Linked DNA regions of Collimonas fungivorans Ter331. The protein of the gene in region 2 interacts with the protein of the main gene of each other region in a pairwise test. Links are inferred from orthologs where the notes say so. Each region holds a gene or a part of one and is shown on either strand. Other genes may lie near its edges.

The links.
Region 1: the proteins of rplL (region 2) and CFU_RS05400 interact in binary tests that used the Escherichia coli proteins (3 or more experiments, as listed by UniProt). The link is inferred for Collimonas fungivorans Ter331 from one-to-one orthologs.
Region 3: the proteins of rplL (region 2) and dnaE interact in binary tests that used the Escherichia coli proteins (3 or more experiments, as listed by UniProt). The link is inferred for Collimonas fungivorans Ter331 from one-to-one orthologs.
Region 4: the proteins of rplL (region 2) and CFU_RS03640 interact in binary tests that used the Escherichia coli proteins (3 or more experiments, as listed by UniProt). The link is inferred for Collimonas fungivorans Ter331 from one-to-one orthologs.
Region 5: the proteins of rplL (region 2) and parC interact in binary tests that used the Escherichia coli proteins (3 or more experiments, as listed by UniProt). The link is inferred for Collimonas fungivorans Ter331 from one-to-one orthologs.

The regions. Positions count from the first base shown.
Region 1 is NC_015856.1:1,216,299-1,219,142, reverse strand. The notes cover bases 1-2,823. They hold CFU_RS05400 (sulfurtransferase), read left to right. Parts: upstream 1-884; coding sequence 885-1,763; downstream 1,764-2,823. Other genes in these bases: CFU_RS05390 (LysR family transcriptional regulator), read left to right, coding at 2,809-2,823; CFU_RS05395 (flavodoxin family protein), read right to left, coding at 1,859-2,434; dnaE (DNA polymerase III subunit alpha), read right to left, coding at 1-779. Also shown: more of CFU_RS05390, read left to right, coding at 2,824-2,844. UniProt on the Escherichia coli protein: Catalyzes oxygen-dependent 5-hydroxyuridine (ho5U) modification at position 34 in tRNAs, the first step in 5-carboxymethoxyuridine (cmo5U) biosynthesis.
Region 2 is NC_015856.1:489,627-492,501, forward strand. Bases 22-2,875 are described here. They hold rplL (50S ribosomal protein L7/L12), read left to right. Parts: upstream 22-1,188; coding sequence 1,189-1,563; downstream 1,564-2,875. Other genes in these bases: rplA (50S ribosomal protein L1), read left to right, coding at 22-277; rplJ (50S ribosomal protein L10), read left to right, coding at 616-1,113; rpoB (DNA-directed RNA polymerase subunit beta), read left to right, coding at 1,833-2,875. Also shown: more of rplA, read left to right, coding at 1-21. UniProt on the Escherichia coli protein: The binding site for several of the GTPase factors involved in protein synthesis (IF-2, EF-Tu, EF-G and RF3). Is thus essential for accurate translation.
Region 3 is NC_015856.1:1,218,011-1,222,052, forward strand. Bases 1-4,021 are described here. They hold dnaE (DNA polymerase III subunit alpha), read left to right. Parts: upstream 1-353; coding sequence 354-3,821; downstream 3,822-4,021. Other genes in these bases: CFU_RS05400 (sulfurtransferase), read right to left, coding at 1-248; msbA (lipid A export permease/ATP-binding protein MsbA), read left to right, coding at 3,942-4,021. Also shown: more of msbA, read left to right, coding at 4,022-4,042. UniProt on the Escherichia coli protein: DNA polymerase III is a complex, multichain enzyme responsible for most of the replicative synthesis in bacteria. This DNA polymerase also exhibits 3' to 5' exonuclease activity. The alpha chain is the DNA polymerase catalytic subunit.
Region 4 is NC_015856.1:825,963-828,864, reverse strand. The notes cover bases 4-2,884. They hold CFU_RS03640 (universal stress protein), read left to right. Parts: upstream 4-1,165; coding sequence 1,166-1,603; downstream 1,604-2,884. Other genes in these bases: mltA (murein transglycosylase A), read right to left, coding at 1,650-2,849; CFU_RS03645 (enoyl-CoA hydratase), read right to left, coding at 165-941.
Region 5 is NC_015856.1:3,011,990-3,015,039, reverse strand. Bases 2-3,030 are described here. They hold parC (DNA topoisomerase IV subunit A), read right to left. Parts: upstream 2,663-3,030; coding sequence 341-2,662; downstream 2-340. Other genes in these bases: CFU_RS13070 (lytic transglycosylase domain-containing protein), read right to left, coding at 2,677-3,030; CFU_RS13080 (PLP-dependent aminotransferase family protein), read left to right, coding at 2-152. Outside these bases: more of CFU_RS13080, read left to right, coding at 1-1; more of CFU_RS13070, read right to left, coding at 3,031-3,050. UniProt on the Escherichia coli protein: Topoisomerase IV is essential for chromosome segregation; it is the principal protein responsible for decatenating newly replicated chromosomes. It relaxes supercoiled DNA.

The DNA.
Region 1 (2,844 bases), 730 kb from region 2 along the record:
GCCGGCATGTCGGCGAACAGCTCGGCCATTTCGGCCTGGGTCTTGAACGATTGCTGGTCGTTGAAACGGCGCACGCGGCGCGCATTGGCCAGCATTTCGCCTTCGGCGATACAGGTGCGCGCTTCATGCGCAATGAATTCTTCTTTATCCAGGAACTGGATCGGATGGGTAGCCACCACTGGCACGCCGAATTTGGCAGCCAGCGCCACCGCCTGGCGCACATGTGCTTCCATGTTGGGCTGGTCGGCGCGCTGGATCTCGACATAGAAATTGTCCGGGAAAATCGCCGCCCACCGCTCGATGCAACGCTCCGCCAATCCTGTATTGCCATTGTCAATGGCAATGCCGATGTCGCCGAAATGGGCGCCAGACAAGGCAATCAGCCCGTTGCCGCCATTCTGTTGCGTCAGTTCGGCCAGCCATTCGGCGCGGATTTCCGCGCGGCCGCGATGCAGGTTTTCCAGCCAGGCCCGGGACAACAGTTCACACAGCTGCAAATAACCGCGGCGGTTCTTGACCAGCAGCAGCAAGCGCGACGGCTTGTCGCGGTCGTCGTCATTGGTGATCCAGACATCGCAGCCGATGATCGGCTTGATGCCCTTGCCGCGCGCAGCCTTATAGAATTTGACCATGCCGAACAGGTTGGCGAGGTCGGAGATGCCAAGTGCTGCCTGCTTGTCGCCGGCAGCGGCTTTCACGACATCGTCGATGCGTACCAGGCCGTCGACAATGGAATACTCGGAATGGAGGCGGAGATGGATAAATTGCGGTGTCGTCATGGCCGGTATTTTACCCTGAGGCCCTGCCTCCAAGGGCAAAATTGGGCATTCCTGCGGCCGGCGTTTATAATACTGATAAATCAACGACTTACCGAGAAATACATCATGCAGTCCAGCCATCCTTACGTCAATATCGCGGCCTATAAATTCATCACTTTCATAGACGCAGAGCAAAAGCGTCCGGAATTTCTTGCAATTTGCAAACAATTGCAACTAAAAGGCACGATTTTGCTTACTCCGGAGGGAATCAACCTGTTCCTGGCCGGCATGCGCGAGCAAATCGACCAGTTCCTGGCCTGGCTGCGCGCAGACGAGCGCTTCGCGGACCTGGAAGTGAAGGAAAGTTATTCCGAAAAACAGCCTTTCACCCGCATGCTGGTCAAGCTGAAGGCGGAAATCATCACGATGAAACACCCTTTGATCAAGCCGGAACTGGGCCGCGCCCCGGCGGTGCAGGCGCAGACGCTAAAGCGCTGGCTGGACCAGGGTTACGACGACAACGGCCGGCCGGTGGTCATGCTGGATACACGCAACGCATTTGAAGTCGACGTCGGCACCTTTGAAAACACGATTGATTACCGCATCGAGAAATTCAGCGAATTCCCGGCGGTGATCGCTGCGCACAAGGACGAACTGGCCGACAAGACCGTTGTCACTTTCTGTACCGGCGGCATCCGCTGCGAGAAGGCTGCAATCCACATGCAGAATATCGGCTACGACAGCGTCTACCAGCTGGAAGGCGGAATCCTCAAGTATTTCGAAGAATGCGGCGGCGCTCATTACGACGGTGACTGTTTCGTGTTCGACTATCGCACCGCGCTCAATCCGCAACTGCAGGAAACCGCCACCGTGCAATGCTACGCTTGCCGCGCCGTGGTAACGCCGCGCCAGCAGCTGTCGCCGCAATACGTGGCCGGCAAATCCTGCCCGCATTGCCAGCCGGAAGCCGTAGCGGCGCCAACAGAAGCCAGCGGCGCGTACTAAACGCAACGGCCTGGACCAGCAAAAAAGCCCGCTTGGATTGCAAGCGGGCTTTTTTACTTTCTGGGGCGAACTTGGTTCGCCCTCCTGCAAGACACTTACTTCTTGAATTTCTGCGCGGTCTCGGCAACACGCTTGCCAAACTGCTTGGCGGTTTCAAGATCGCCTGCCGCAGGACCTTCTTCCGGCGAAGAATCCGACGGGCTCTGCGCCAGGGCGCCGGAGAAGCCGCCGACGAAGTTTACATCGTTACGCTGTGCAGCCTTGCTGTTCGCCGGCATCAAACCCGTGCCGACCCAGACCATGCTGTGCTGCATCGCAAATGTGATCAGATAGCTCATGGTGGTGCCCTTGTCGCCATTCATCGTCGCCGAATTGGTAAAACCGGCAGCCACCTTGTCCTTCCATTTCTGGCCAAACCATTGCTTCGACGAAGTATCGGCAAACTTCTTGAACTGCCAGGAAACGGTGCCCATGTATGTCGGCGTGCCGAAGATGATGGCGTCGGCCGCTTCCAGCGATGCCCAGGCTGCGTCGCCGAGATTGCCTTCGGCGTCAATGGCGATCAGTTCAGGCGTAGCGCCCTCCGCCCGCAGCACCCCGGCATGCACGGCTTCTGCCTGTTTTTTGGTATGGCCGTAGCCGGAGTGATAAACAATAGCAACTTTAGTCATGGCAATGCCCTTTTGGCGTAAGAATCCGATTGAAAATAAATAACAAGCAACACAATGTCAGACAGCATAAACAGCAATAATAAGACAGCAATAATCAGGTCCGCTGCCTTGTCGTGGCTCACAATAAGCGACGAACAGCGACGAACGAAAAACAGAATCCACAGTCAAGCCATCATAGCTAGCCTGCATTGAGGTGGAGTGCGACCTGATATATTCGAAAATTTATTTCACTATAGGAATGCGCTATATGAATCCACTGGATTACTTGGCACTATAGCCTTGGGAAAGGGCAGAAGACAGATGCTAAATTCCGATATATCATTCAAATTATCTGAATGAAATTTTAACAACATACATCTACTCGTCACGCAGCAATGAACCTGACCCTGGAAGCTTTGCAAGTTCTCGAT
Region 2 (2,875 bases):
GAAGGTTGGCACCGTGACTGCTGACGTTGCAACTGCCGTCAAGAACGCAAAAGCCGGTCAAGTGCAGTACCGTACCGACAAAGCCGGTATCGTTCACGCAACCATCGGTCGTAAATCGTTTAGCGATGCAGAATTGAAGTCCAACTTGTTGGCACTGATCGATGCATTGAGCAAAGCAAAGCCAGCCACCAGCAAGGGTGTATACCTGCGCAAGATCTCCTTGTCTTCGACAATGGGTGCCGGCGTTCGTGTCGATCAAACGACACTGGCAGCTTAAATTAGAAGAATAAAGTCCTGGCTGCGCATGCGCAACCAGGCGAATCTTTGGGCTGGACCTGTATTGGCAGTAACGATGCAGGTCCAGGCAATCAAAGACCGTTGGGCGGCGTGCATGCAGGTGGTGCACAAAGTTAAACACCAGGTGAGCGATCAGCTGGCACCCAACGCAGATGGTGTACCCGAACAAGTTTTGTAGTCTCATCGCTGCGTGTTGGTTCACTCTGAGTCATGCGCAAGTTCTGAACTCCTAACTTCGGACGCCGTGTTCGAACCGATGTGAGGTAAGCAGCCATTTGCGGTTGTGTAATATCCGAGCATCATTTTTGGAGGTTGATCTTGAGTCTCAATCTGAATGACAAAAAGGCCGTAGTCGCCGAAGTCTCTGCAAAAGTTGCAAATGCACAGACTATCGTCGTGGCCGAATATCGTGGCATCCAGGTTGGTCACTTGACCCAACTGCGCGCTAATGCGCGTACCCAGGGTGTGTACTTGCGTGTATTGAAAAATACACTGGCACGTCGCGCCGTTGAAGGTACCGCGTTTGCCGACCTCGCCAAAGACATGACCGGCCCGTTGATCTATTCGATCTCCGAGGACGCCGTTGCTGCTGCAAAAGTCATCAACGACTTTGCAAAAAGCAACGACAAACTGGTCGTCAAGGCAGGTAACTTCGCTGGTAAGTCGCTGGATAAGGCGGGTGTACAAGCGTTGGCAAACATTCCAAGTCGCGAAGTTCTGCTGGCCCAAGTTGTGGGCATGATGCAGATGCCGATCGCTGGATTTGTGCGTGGTTTGGCTGCTCTGGCAGCGAAAAAAGAAGCCGAAGCCGCTTAATTAGCAAGCTTCAGGCGCTTTTTTTAGCGTTAGTACCAATCAGATGTATTTACTGTAAAAAATTAGGAGTTTCACATGGCTTTTGATAAAGATGCATTCCTGACCCAGATCGATGGTCTGACTGTTATGGAATTGAATGACCTGGTTAAGGCATTCGAAGAGAAGTTCGGCGTTTCCGCAGCTGCTGTTGCAGTTGCCGGCGGCGCAGGCGGCGGCGCAGCTGCTGCAGTTGAAGAGCAAACCGAGTTCACCGTTATTCTGAAGTCTTTCGGCGCGAACAAGGTTGGCGTAATTAAGGCAGTTCGCGAAATCACCGGCCTGGGCTTGAAAGAAGCTAAAGACCTGGTTGACGGCGCACCGAAGCCACTTAAAGAAGGCGTTTCGAAAGCCGACGCTGAAGCAGCAGCCAAGAAATTGGTTGAAGCCGGCGCAGAAGCTGAAATCAAGTAATTTCAGCTTTTTAGAGCGCATTTATTGCGCTGGAGTCAAAGTGCAGAACTCTCGAAAAAGAGGGTTCGGCTTTGGCTCCTTTGTCGTTTTTGATTTTGTTTAGCGCTTGTTGTTTTATTAAGCGTCCGTTGCCATCAAGCTCGAAGGGCTGAGACTTGAGGAATTGTTGGTTCAGACAGTGTAGCCAGACTATTAGTTTTGTCTAGTTTCATTGAAAGATCCAGCGAATCCTGAATTCTCTATCCTTCCTGTCACTCACGGAGTGTTCAATGCACTACTCATTTACTGAGAAGAAGCGTATTCGTAAATCTTTTGCGAAACGCGCTAACGTTCACCACGTTCCGTTCCTGCTGGCGACCCAGCTCGAGTCGTATCTTGGCTTTTTGCAAGCAGACAAAGTACCGTCTCAACGTAAGAACGAGGGCCTGCAATCGGCTTTCACTTCTATTTTCCCTATCGTTTCGCACAATGGTTTTGCGCGTCTCGAGTTCTTGTCCTACGTGCTCGGCGATCCGCCGTTCGACGTCAAGGAATGCCAACAGCGCGGATTGACGTTCGCGTCGCCGTTGCGCGCCAAGGTGCGCCTGGTGATCCTGGACAAGGAATCGCCGACCAAGCCTGTGGTCAAGGAAATGAAGGAACAGGAAGTCTACATGGGCGAATTGCCGCTCATGACGACTACCGGTTCGTTCGTGATCAACGGCACCGAGCGCGTTATCGTGTCGCAGCTGCATCGTTCGCCAGGCGTGTTCTTTGAACATGACCGCGGCAAGACGCACTCGTCCGGCAAACTGCTGTTCTCGGCACGTATCATTCCTTACCGCGGTTCCTGGCTCGACTTCGAGTTCGACCCGAAAGACATCCTGTTCTTCCGCGTCGACCGTCGCCGCAAGATGCCTGTCACGATCCTGCTGAAAGCGATCGGCATGTCGGTCGAGCAGATCCTGGCCAACTTCTTCGTGTTCGACAACTTTGCGTTGCGCAACGAAGGCGCCGAGATGGAATTCGTCGCAGAACGCCTGCGCGGCGAAGTCGCACGTTTCGACATCACCGACAAATCGGGCAAGGTCCTGGTCGCTAAAGACAAGCGCATCAACTCCAAGCACGTGCGCGACGTTGAAGCTGCCGGCATCAAACAGATCTCGGTACCGGAAGACTACCTGCTGGGCCGCGTCTTGGCGCGCAACATCGTTGACGGCGACACCGGCGAAGTAGTGGCCAACGCCAACGACGAGCTGACTGAAGAATTGCTGGCCAAGCTGCGTGAAGCTGACATCAGCGACATCCAGACCCTGTACACCAACGACCTGGA
Region 3 (4,042 bases), 730 kb from region 2 along the record:
TCGGAATAACTTTCCTTCACTTCCAGGTCCGCGAAGCGCTCGTCTGCGCGCAGCCAGGCCAGGAACTGGTCGATTTGCTCGCGCATGCCGGCCAGGAACAGGTTGATTCCCTCCGGAGTAAGCAAAATCGTGCCTTTTAGTTGCAATTGTTTGCAAATTGCAAGAAATTCCGGACGCTTTTGCTCTGCGTCTATGAAAGTGATGAATTTATAGGCCGCGATATTGACGTAAGGATGGCTGGACTGCATGATGTATTTCTCGGTAAGTCGTTGATTTATCAGTATTATAAACGCCGGCCGCAGGAATGCCCAATTTTGCCCTTGGAGGCAGGGCCTCAGGGTAAAATACCGGCCATGACGACACCGCAATTTATCCATCTCCGCCTCCATTCCGAGTATTCCATTGTCGACGGCCTGGTACGCATCGACGATGTCGTGAAAGCCGCTGCCGGCGACAAGCAGGCAGCACTTGGCATCTCCGACCTCGCCAACCTGTTCGGCATGGTCAAATTCTATAAGGCTGCGCGCGGCAAGGGCATCAAGCCGATCATCGGCTGCGATGTCTGGATCACCAATGACGACGACCGCGACAAGCCGTCGCGCTTGCTGCTGCTGGTCAAGAACCGCCGCGGTTATTTGCAGCTGTGTGAACTGTTGTCCCGGGCCTGGCTGGAAAACCTGCATCGCGGCCGCGCGGAAATCCGCGCCGAATGGCTGGCCGAACTGACGCAACAGAATGGCGGCAACGGGCTGATTGCCTTGTCTGGCGCCCATTTCGGCGACATCGGCATTGCCATTGACAATGGCAATACAGGATTGGCGGAGCGTTGCATCGAGCGGTGGGCGGCGATTTTCCCGGACAATTTCTATGTCGAGATCCAGCGCGCCGACCAGCCCAACATGGAAGCACATGTGCGCCAGGCGGTGGCGCTGGCTGCCAAATTCGGCGTGCCAGTGGTGGCTACCCATCCGATCCAGTTCCTGGATAAAGAAGAATTCATTGCGCATGAAGCGCGCACCTGTATCGCCGAAGGCGAAATGCTGGCCAATGCGCGCCGCGTGCGCCGTTTCAACGACCAGCAATCGTTCAAGACCCAGGCCGAAATGGCCGAGCTGTTCGCCGACATGCCGGCCGCGCTGCAAAACTCCATTGAAATCGCCAAGCGCTGCAACCTGACGCTGCAATTGGGCAAGCCGCAATTGCCGGATTTCCCGACGCCGGACGGCATGACCATTGGCGATTTCCTGATACAGCAATCGCAGGAAGGCCTGGAGCTGCGCCTGCTGCATTTGTTCCCGGATCAAGCGAAGCGCGAACAGCAGCGCCAGCGCTACCAGGACCGGCTGAAATTCGAAACCGACACCATCATCAAGATGGGTTTCCCCGGCTACTTCCTGATCGTTGCCGAGTTTATCCGCTGGGCCAAGCAGAATGGCGTTCCGGTCGGACCGGGACGGGGTTCGGGGGCCGGTTCGCTGGTCGCATATTCACTGCAGATCACTGACCTCGATCCGCTCAAATACAATCTGCTGTTCGAACGTTTCCTGAATCCTGAGCGCGTATCGATGCCCGACTTCGATATCGACTTTTGCCAGGAAGGGCGCGACCGCGTCATCCAGCACGTCAAGGATTTGTACGGCAAGGATGCGGTATCGCAGATTGCCACCTTCGGCACCATGGCGGCGAAGGGCGCGATCCGCGACGTCGGCCGGGTGCTTGATTTTGGCTACAATTTTTGCGACGGCATCTCCAAGCTGATTCCGTTCAAGCCGGGCAAGCACGTCACGATTGCCGACGCCATCCAGGAAGAGCCGATGCTGGCCGAACGCCTGGAGAACGAGGAAGAGGTCAAGCAGCTGCTCAACCTGGCGCAGCAAGTCGAAGGCATCGCGCGCAACATCGGCATGCATGCCGGCGGCGTGCTGATCGCACCCGGCAAGCTGACCGATTTCTGCCCGCTGTATACACAGGGCGGCGATGCCGGCGTGGTGTCGCAGTACGATAAAGACGACGTCGAAGCCGTCGGCCTGGTCAAGTTCGACTTTTTGGGTTTGACCACGCTGACGATCCTTGATCGCGCGGTGCGCTACATCAAGCAGCTCGATCCGGCCATGGCCGACTTCAGCCTGGAAAAACTGCCGCTCAACGACCGGCCATCGTATGAATTGCTGACCGCCGCTAAAACAGTGGCCGTGTTCCAGCTTGAAAGCCGCGGCATGCAAGGCATGCTGAAAGATGCGCGGCCCGACCGCTTCGAAGACATTATCGCGCTGGTGGCGTTGTACCGGCCGGGTCCGATGGACCTGATCCCCGATTTCTGCAAACGCAAGCACGGCGAACGCTTCGACTATCCCGACCCGCGTACTGAAGGCATCTTGTCGGAAACCTATGGCATCATGGTGTATCAGGAGCAGGTGATGCAGATGGCGCAGGTGGTCGGCGGTTACTCGCTCGGCGGCGCGGATTTGCTGCGGCGGGCGATGGGTAAGAAAAAAGCGGAAGAGATGGCGGAGCATCGCCAGATTTTCCGCGACGGCGCCGCCAAGGACGGTTTGACCGAAGCCAAGGCCGATGAGATTTTCGACTTGATGGAAAAGTTCGCGGGCTACGGCTTCAACAAGTCGCATGCCGCCGCTTACGCGTTGCTGTCTTATCACACCGCTTACCTGAAAGCACATCACCCCGCCGCGTTCATGGCAGCCAACTTGTCGCTGGCGATGGACGACACGGAAAAGATCAAGATCCTGGTGGAAGATTCGCTGGTGGTGTGCAAGCTGACCTTGCTGCCGCCGGACATCAATCTGTCGGATTACCGTTTCACGCCGGAAGGCGAGCCGGGCAAGAAGGCGACGTTCATCCGTTACGGCCTCGGTGCGGTAAAAGGTTCGGGACAGAACGCGATTGAAGCCATCATCGCCGCCCGCCAGGAAAAACCTTTCGTCGACCTGTTCGATTTCTGCCTGCGGGTGGACAAGCGCCAGATCAACCGCCGCACCATCGAGTCGCTGATACGCGCCGGTGCATTCGATTGTTTCAAGGTCGACCGCGGGATCCTGCTGGCTTCGGTGCCGCGCGCGATGGAAGCTGCTGACCAGAAACTGGCATCTGCCAACCAGGTGAGCCTGTTTGGCGGCGACGACAGCGATCTTGAAGCGCCGATCGAATACGTGCAGGCGGCGCCATGGACCGACAAGCAAAAACTGACGGAAGAAAAAAGCGCGCTTGGCTTCTATCTGTCAGGCCATCTGTTCCATGCCTATGCCGCCGAAGCGCGCCGCTTCGCGCGCACTCCGCTCGGCAGCCTGGAACCGTCGCGCGAACCGCGCGTCCTGGCGGGCATCATCTCCGGCTTGCGGGCGCAAATGACGCAGCGTGGAAAAATGATGATCGTGACGCTGGACGACGGCAGCGCGACTGTCGACGTCACTGTCTATAACGAACAGTTTGAACCGAACAAGGCGTTTTTCAAGGAAGACGAATTCCTGGTGGTGCATGGCAAGGTTTCGGAAGATCGTTTCAACGGCGGTTTGCGGGTGTCGGCGGAGAAGGTGATGGATATTGCCACTGCACGGATTCAGTACGGCCGTCAGATCGTGTTGTCCCTGTCCTCGCCGGCGCAGAAAATCGATGCGACGCAGCTGAAGGACATGCTGTCCTCGCATCGTTCCGGCAACGGTTTGCCGATGACGCTGCGCTACACCGGCGACGGCGTAGCTTGCGAAATACTGCTGGGCGATGAATGGAGAGTGTCTCCCAGTGATGGCTTGCAGTTGGCCCTCGTAGAAAAAGTCGGGAAAGAAGCGGTCGCAGTGGAGTACTAAGGCGCCGCTTGCCGCGTTTTGCCGATTGGCTCCGCATCCTCATATTACTTAACTCTACTTTCGGAGAAAAAATTCTCTCATGATAGTAAAGTGCAAAAAGAACTTAAAGCAGACTGACTTATGAGCGCATTCTCCTATACAACCATTTTCAAGCGCCTTGCGCTATTGCATCGGCCATACAAAAAGAGATTGACCCTGGGTCTGCTTGGAATGGTTGTGAC
Region 4 (2,902 bases), 340 kb from region 2 along the record:
CGAAAAACTTCTTACCAACCACATCACCTTCAACCCCACTTTTCCCCTCGCAAACTCCACTCTCAAAACAGCCCTAACTTCTCTTCGCTGTCTCGGTAATTTCGCGTCGTTCTCAACGGGAGGCGAACTATAGCAAACCATTTCGCCCTATGGCAAGCGATTTGTTAAAGATTTTTAAAAACGGGTAAACGTTTTCCCAGGAAGGCCTGCATGCCCTCCTTTTGGTCCTCTGTAGCGAAGGTGCTGTGGAACAGGCGGCGCTCATAGTTGATGCCCTCCGCCAGGGTGGTTTCATAGGCGCGGTTGACCGATTCCTTGATCATCATGACTGCCGGCAACGACATCGAGGAAATCACGATCGCCGCTTCCAGCGCTTCCTGCAGCAGCCTTTCCAGCGGCACCACGCGCGACACCAGGCCGGCGCGCTCTGCTTCGGCGGCGTCCATCATGCGCGCGGTCAGGCACATGTCCATCGCCTTGGACTTCGATATGGCGCGCGGCAAGCGCTGGGTGCCGCCGGCGCCGGGAATGATGCCCAGCTTGATTTCCGGCTGGCCGAACTTGGCGTTGTCAGCAGCGATGATGAAGTCGCACATCATGGCCAGCTCGCAGCCGCCGCCCAGGGCAAACCCCGCTACGGCGGCAATCACCGGCTTGCGCACGCTGCGGATCTTCTCCCAGTTACGAGTGATGTAGTCGCCCTTGAACACATCCATGTAACTCAGCTCGGCCATGCCGCCGATGTCGGCGCCGGCGGCAAACGCCTTGTCGCTGCCGGTCAGCACGATGCAGCCGATCTCGGGATCAGCGTCGAACTTCAGCAAAGCCTCGCCCAGCTCGCTCATCAGCTGGTCGTTCAGGGCGTTCAGGGCCTTGGGGCGATTCAGGTGGATGAGGCCGACTTTTCCTTGTGTTTCAACCAGAATGTTTTCGTATGTCATTGCAGATCCCATTTAGTAACTCGAGTCGAATAAACTTAATTGTAGCGCCGCTATATAAGAGATAGGATGACTGTAACGCGGAATCTTTACAGAAATCCAAGGAATCTTCCTGCCTGCAAACAGTCTATACATTTAAGCAAGGCTCTTGAATCAAGGCTCTATATTACCGACAAGATCGCCAGATTTTGACCGACACACCTTTTTCAACCAGAAGGAGGCAAGCCATGTTCAAAACCATTCTTGTACCTACCGACGGCTCCCACCTGTCGGACAAGGCCATCAATACAGCGATTGAATTTGCCAAATTCAGCAGCGGCAGGATCATTGCCCTCTCGGTTGCCGAGCCCTACCCGTTCTCGCCGATGGCTGAAAGCACCATGGCCACCGACCCCGGCACCTATGAAGAAAACATGCTGGCGCTGGCCAAGCTCAATGTGCAAAAAGTCGCCGACGCCGCCAGGAATGCCGGCGTCCCTTGCGAAATGCTGACAGCGCAAGCCTTCAATCCCGACGAAGAAATCATCAGCGCCGCCGAAAAATACCATTGCGACGCGATCTTCATGGCTTCGCATGGGCGCAGCGGCCTTAGCCGGTTATTCCTTGGCAGCAAGACCCAGCGCGTGCTGGCCCACTCCACGATCCCGGTACTGGTCCTGCGCTAAATAGCCATCGACGGCCCGCCGCCAGCCGGCGCCGGGCTTTATTCCCTTAGCGCGCGGCGGCCAGCTTCGGCAGCAGCAGCCACATCATGCCGCGCTGCTTCATGCGGCCAGCCTTGTCGCCGGCCTCATTGCCAAACCCCCAGAAAAAATCGGCCCTGACCGCGCCCTTGATGGCGCCGCCGGTATCTTGCGCCACCACCAGCTGCTGCAGCAGCGCATTACTGTTCGGCTGCGTGGTCGCCAGGAATACCGGCGTGCCGAGCGGAACGAACTGCGGATCCACCGCGATCGAACGCAGCGGCGTCAGCGGTACGCCTTGCGCGCCTTTCGGCCCCTTGCTCGGATCCGTCACTTTTTCCTCTTTAAAGAAGACATAACTCGGATTCGCATTCAGCAACTCCTGCTGCCGGCCCGGATTGGCCGCCAGCCAGGCCTTGATCCCCTGCGCCGAAGCCTGGGCCAGGGTCAGCTCGCCTTTATCCACCAGGTAGCGGCCGATCGACTTGTAGGGATAGCCGTTCTGATCGGCATAAGCGACCCGCACGATGCTGCTGCCGTCATTCATCTGGACCCGGCCGGAACCCTGGACCTGCAGGAAAAAAGCGTCGATAGGATCGTCCACCCACAGGATTTCCTTGCCCGCCAGCACGCCGGACTTGTCCAGTTCAGCGCGATTCGGATAAGGCACCACCTTGCTCCCCACCAGGCGGCCGCGCAGGCGCAAACCCTTCAGTTCGGGATAAATGCTGGCCAGCTCGACCGTCAGCAAGTCTTCCGGCGCCCGGTAGATCGGCGTCTGGTATGGGCCGCCGCGCTTGCGCGAACCTTTCAACAAGGGCTCGTAGTAGCCGGTCACCAGGCCGTTGTCCGAGCCGTCAGGATTGATCACCTGATAAGGCGTGAAAAAGGACTGGAAAAACGTCCGTATCGCGCTTTCATTATTGCCGTCCAGGCCCGCCGCCACCGCACAAGGCTCTTTCCAGTCACTCTTGCGCGCCTGGGTCGAGCATGAAGTCAGGAACGCCGGCAGAACCTGGCGCAAGTCGTCGCTGCCCCAGCCTGGCAGAGCGGCAAAGGTGGTCGCGCGCAAGTTGGCGCCGGGCGCGGCGGACGGCGCCGTCGGCGTGCCCGGCTGGCGCGGACCTTCCGGCGCCGGCGGGGTGACTGGGGTGGTAGTACAGGCAGCTAGACTGAGTGCGATGATGAAGGCAGCAGAAGCGGGTAGACTGATACGTTTAAATAGCATTTAGGATTCTTTATGTGGTTAGTGGCTCTCGAAGCGTGTTTCGCCTTCTTGTT
Region 5 (3,050 bases), 2.5 Mb from region 2 along the record:
TGGAACAGCACGTGGCCTTCGTGCCGGGCGGTCCGTTCTACGGCAATACGCCGGAACAGCACACCCTGCGCCTGAGCTTCGTGACCGTGCCGCCGGCAAAAATACGCGAAGGGATCGAGAGGCTGGGCAAGCTGATTGCTTCGAAACTTTGATTTCCATCCAATAGTCTTCGCGCAGCTTACGCTGCAGAGATGTGATGCAAACAGAAAAAGCCGACTTGAAGTCGGCTTTTTTATTTTCAGGCCAGGAAAAAATTAGGGTCAGAGTCGAATTATTTTAATTCGACTCTGACCCTAATTTAATAAAGCAGCGCGGAACGGGCTGTTTTATGGCCTTGGGACTAGGGTGTCACGGGTGTTAATGTCGCCGGCTTGAGTTTCGATTCCAGCATCTTCCCTTTGCGGGCGCGCTTGCCGATATGCGGGGCTAGTCCCGATGCCGACAAGGCTACCTGTTGCGCTTTGCCGCCGCGGCCGATGCCGGACACCAGTACGCCGCGCTGGCTGATCGGTTGCGCTGCCAGCAGTTTTTCCTTGTCTTCCAGTTCCATCAGGATCACGCCGCGGCCGCCGTTGCTGAGCGACTTGCATTCGTCCAGGCCGAACACCAGCAGGCGGCCTTTTTCCGACAGGCAGGCGATGGCGCTGACGTTGGCGCTCAGCGCCTGCGGCGGCAAGGGCAGGTCGCCTTCATCCAGCGTGACGTAGGACTTGCCGGCCTTGACCCGGCTCAGCATGTCGCCGATCTTGGCGGTGAAGCCATAACCGCCGGTGCTGGCCAGCAGCAGCATCAGCTCGGACGGGCCGGCGAAATAATGCATGACGCTGCTGCCGTTGGCCAGGTCGATCAGGGTCGTGATCGGCACGCCGTCGCCGCGCGCGTTGGGCAAGGTCGCTACCGATACCGAGTAGATGCGGCCGTTGGAGCCGAAGGTCAGCAGGTTGTCGACGGTGCGGCACTCGAATGCGCCGTACAAGGCATCGCCCGCCTTGAAGCCGAACTGGCTGGCGTCATGGCCGTGGCCGGTGCGTGCGCGCACCCAGCCTTTTTGCGAAATGATGACGGTCACCGGTTCGTCGACGATGCGGGTTTCCACCACGGCTTTTTCCGCTGCCTCGATCAGGGTGCGGCGCGCATCGCCAAACTGTTTCTGGTCGGCTTCGATTTCCTTGATCACCAGGCGTTTCATCGAGGCCGGATTGTCGAGCAGGTCTTGCAGCGTGGCTTTTTCATTGCGCAGCTCGGCCAGTTCCTGCTGGATCTTGATGGTCTCCAGGCGCGCCAGCTGGCGCAGGCGGATTTCCAGGATGTCTTCGGCCTGGCGGTCGGACAGCTTGAATGCCTCTATCAGCGCCGGCTTCGGCTCATCCGACTCGCGGATGATCTTGATCACCTTGTCGATATTGAGCAGGATCGCTTCGCGGCCTTCCAGGATATGGATGCGGTCGTCGATTTTCTGCAACTTGAATTGCGAGCGGCGGGTAATGGTGGCGAAGCGGAAAGTGATCCACTCGCGCAAGATCATGCCCAGGCCCTTCTGGCGCGGACGGCCATCGCCGCCTATCATCACCAGGTTGATCGAAGCGCTGCTTTCGAGCGAAGTATGGGCCAGCAGCATGTTGGTGAATTCGGTCTGGTCCAGGTTCTTCGATTTCGGTTCGAACACCAGGCGCACCGGCGCATCGCGCCCGGATTCGTCGCGCACCGTGTCGAGCACCGACAGGATCGACGTCTTGAGCGCCAGCTGTTCCGGCGTCAGGGTCTTCTTGCCGAGCTTGATTTTCGGATTGGTCAGCTCTTCGATTTCTTCCAGGATCTTTTGCGACGATGCGCCAGGCGGCAGCTCCGTGACCACCGCTTGCCACTGGCCGCGCGCCAGGTCTTCGATCTTCCAGGTGGCGCGCACTTTCAGGCTGCCACGGCCGCTTTCGTACATTTCCGAGATCGCGCTGGCCGAGGTGATGATCTGGCCGCCACCCGGGAAGTCCGGGCCGGGGATGATCTGCATCAGCTCGGCATGGCTCAAGTTGGGATTGCGGATCAGGGCGACTGCCGCTTTTGCGACTTCCTGCAGGTTGTGCGACGGGATTTCGGTAGCCAGGCCGACCGCGATCCCCGAAGCGCCGTTCAGCAAGACGAAGGGCAGGCGCGCCGGCAGCAGTTTCGGTTCCTCTGTGGAGCCATCGTAGTTGGGCTGGAAATCGACCGTGCCCATGTCGATTTCTTCCAGCAGCAAACGGGCGATCGGCATCAGGCGCGCTTCGGTGTAACGCATCGCCGCGGCGCCGTCGCCGTCGCGCGAACCGAAGTTGCCCTGGCCGTCGACCAGCGGGTAGCGCAGCGAGAAATCCTGGGTCATGCGCACCAGGGCGTCGTACACCGACTGGTCGCCATGCGGATGCAGCTTACCCAGCACATCGCCCACCACCAGCGCCGATTTGCGCGGTTTGGCGGCGGCGTTCAGGCCCAGTTCGCTCATCGCATACAGGATGCGGCGCTGCACCGGCTTCTGGCCGTCGGAGACGTCCGGCAAGGCGCGGCCCTTGACGACCGAAATGGCGTAGTCGAGGTAGGCGCGTTCAGCGAAAGTGGCGAGGGTTAAGGATTCAGCGTCCGGGGTTGGTGCATCTGGCGTAGCAAACAGATCGTTTTGGTCGGTCATGAGAAGTCGGAGAATTATTCGATAAGAGGCGTTGCCGTTGCGGATATCGCCGCAGCCGGCGGAATCGGGTTCAGATTCGGCGTGGTGGCCGCAGGCATGTTGCTGCGGCCGGGAATCACAAGGCGGATGCGGTTCAAGCCGGGTTTGCCGCCGGCGTTAGTGCTAGCGGCCGATTGTGCGAATGCCGGCTGGTACAACTGGTAAAACTGCCGCACCAGTTGCACGTAGTTGCGCGTTTCCGCATACGGCGGCACCTTGTTATTGTATTTCTGCACGGCGCCTTCGCCGGCGTTGTAAGAAGCGATCACCAGCTCCTGCTGCGCCGGATACAGTTTCAGCAAGTCGCGCAGATAGCGGGCGCCCAGGCGGATATTGGTGCGCGGGTCGG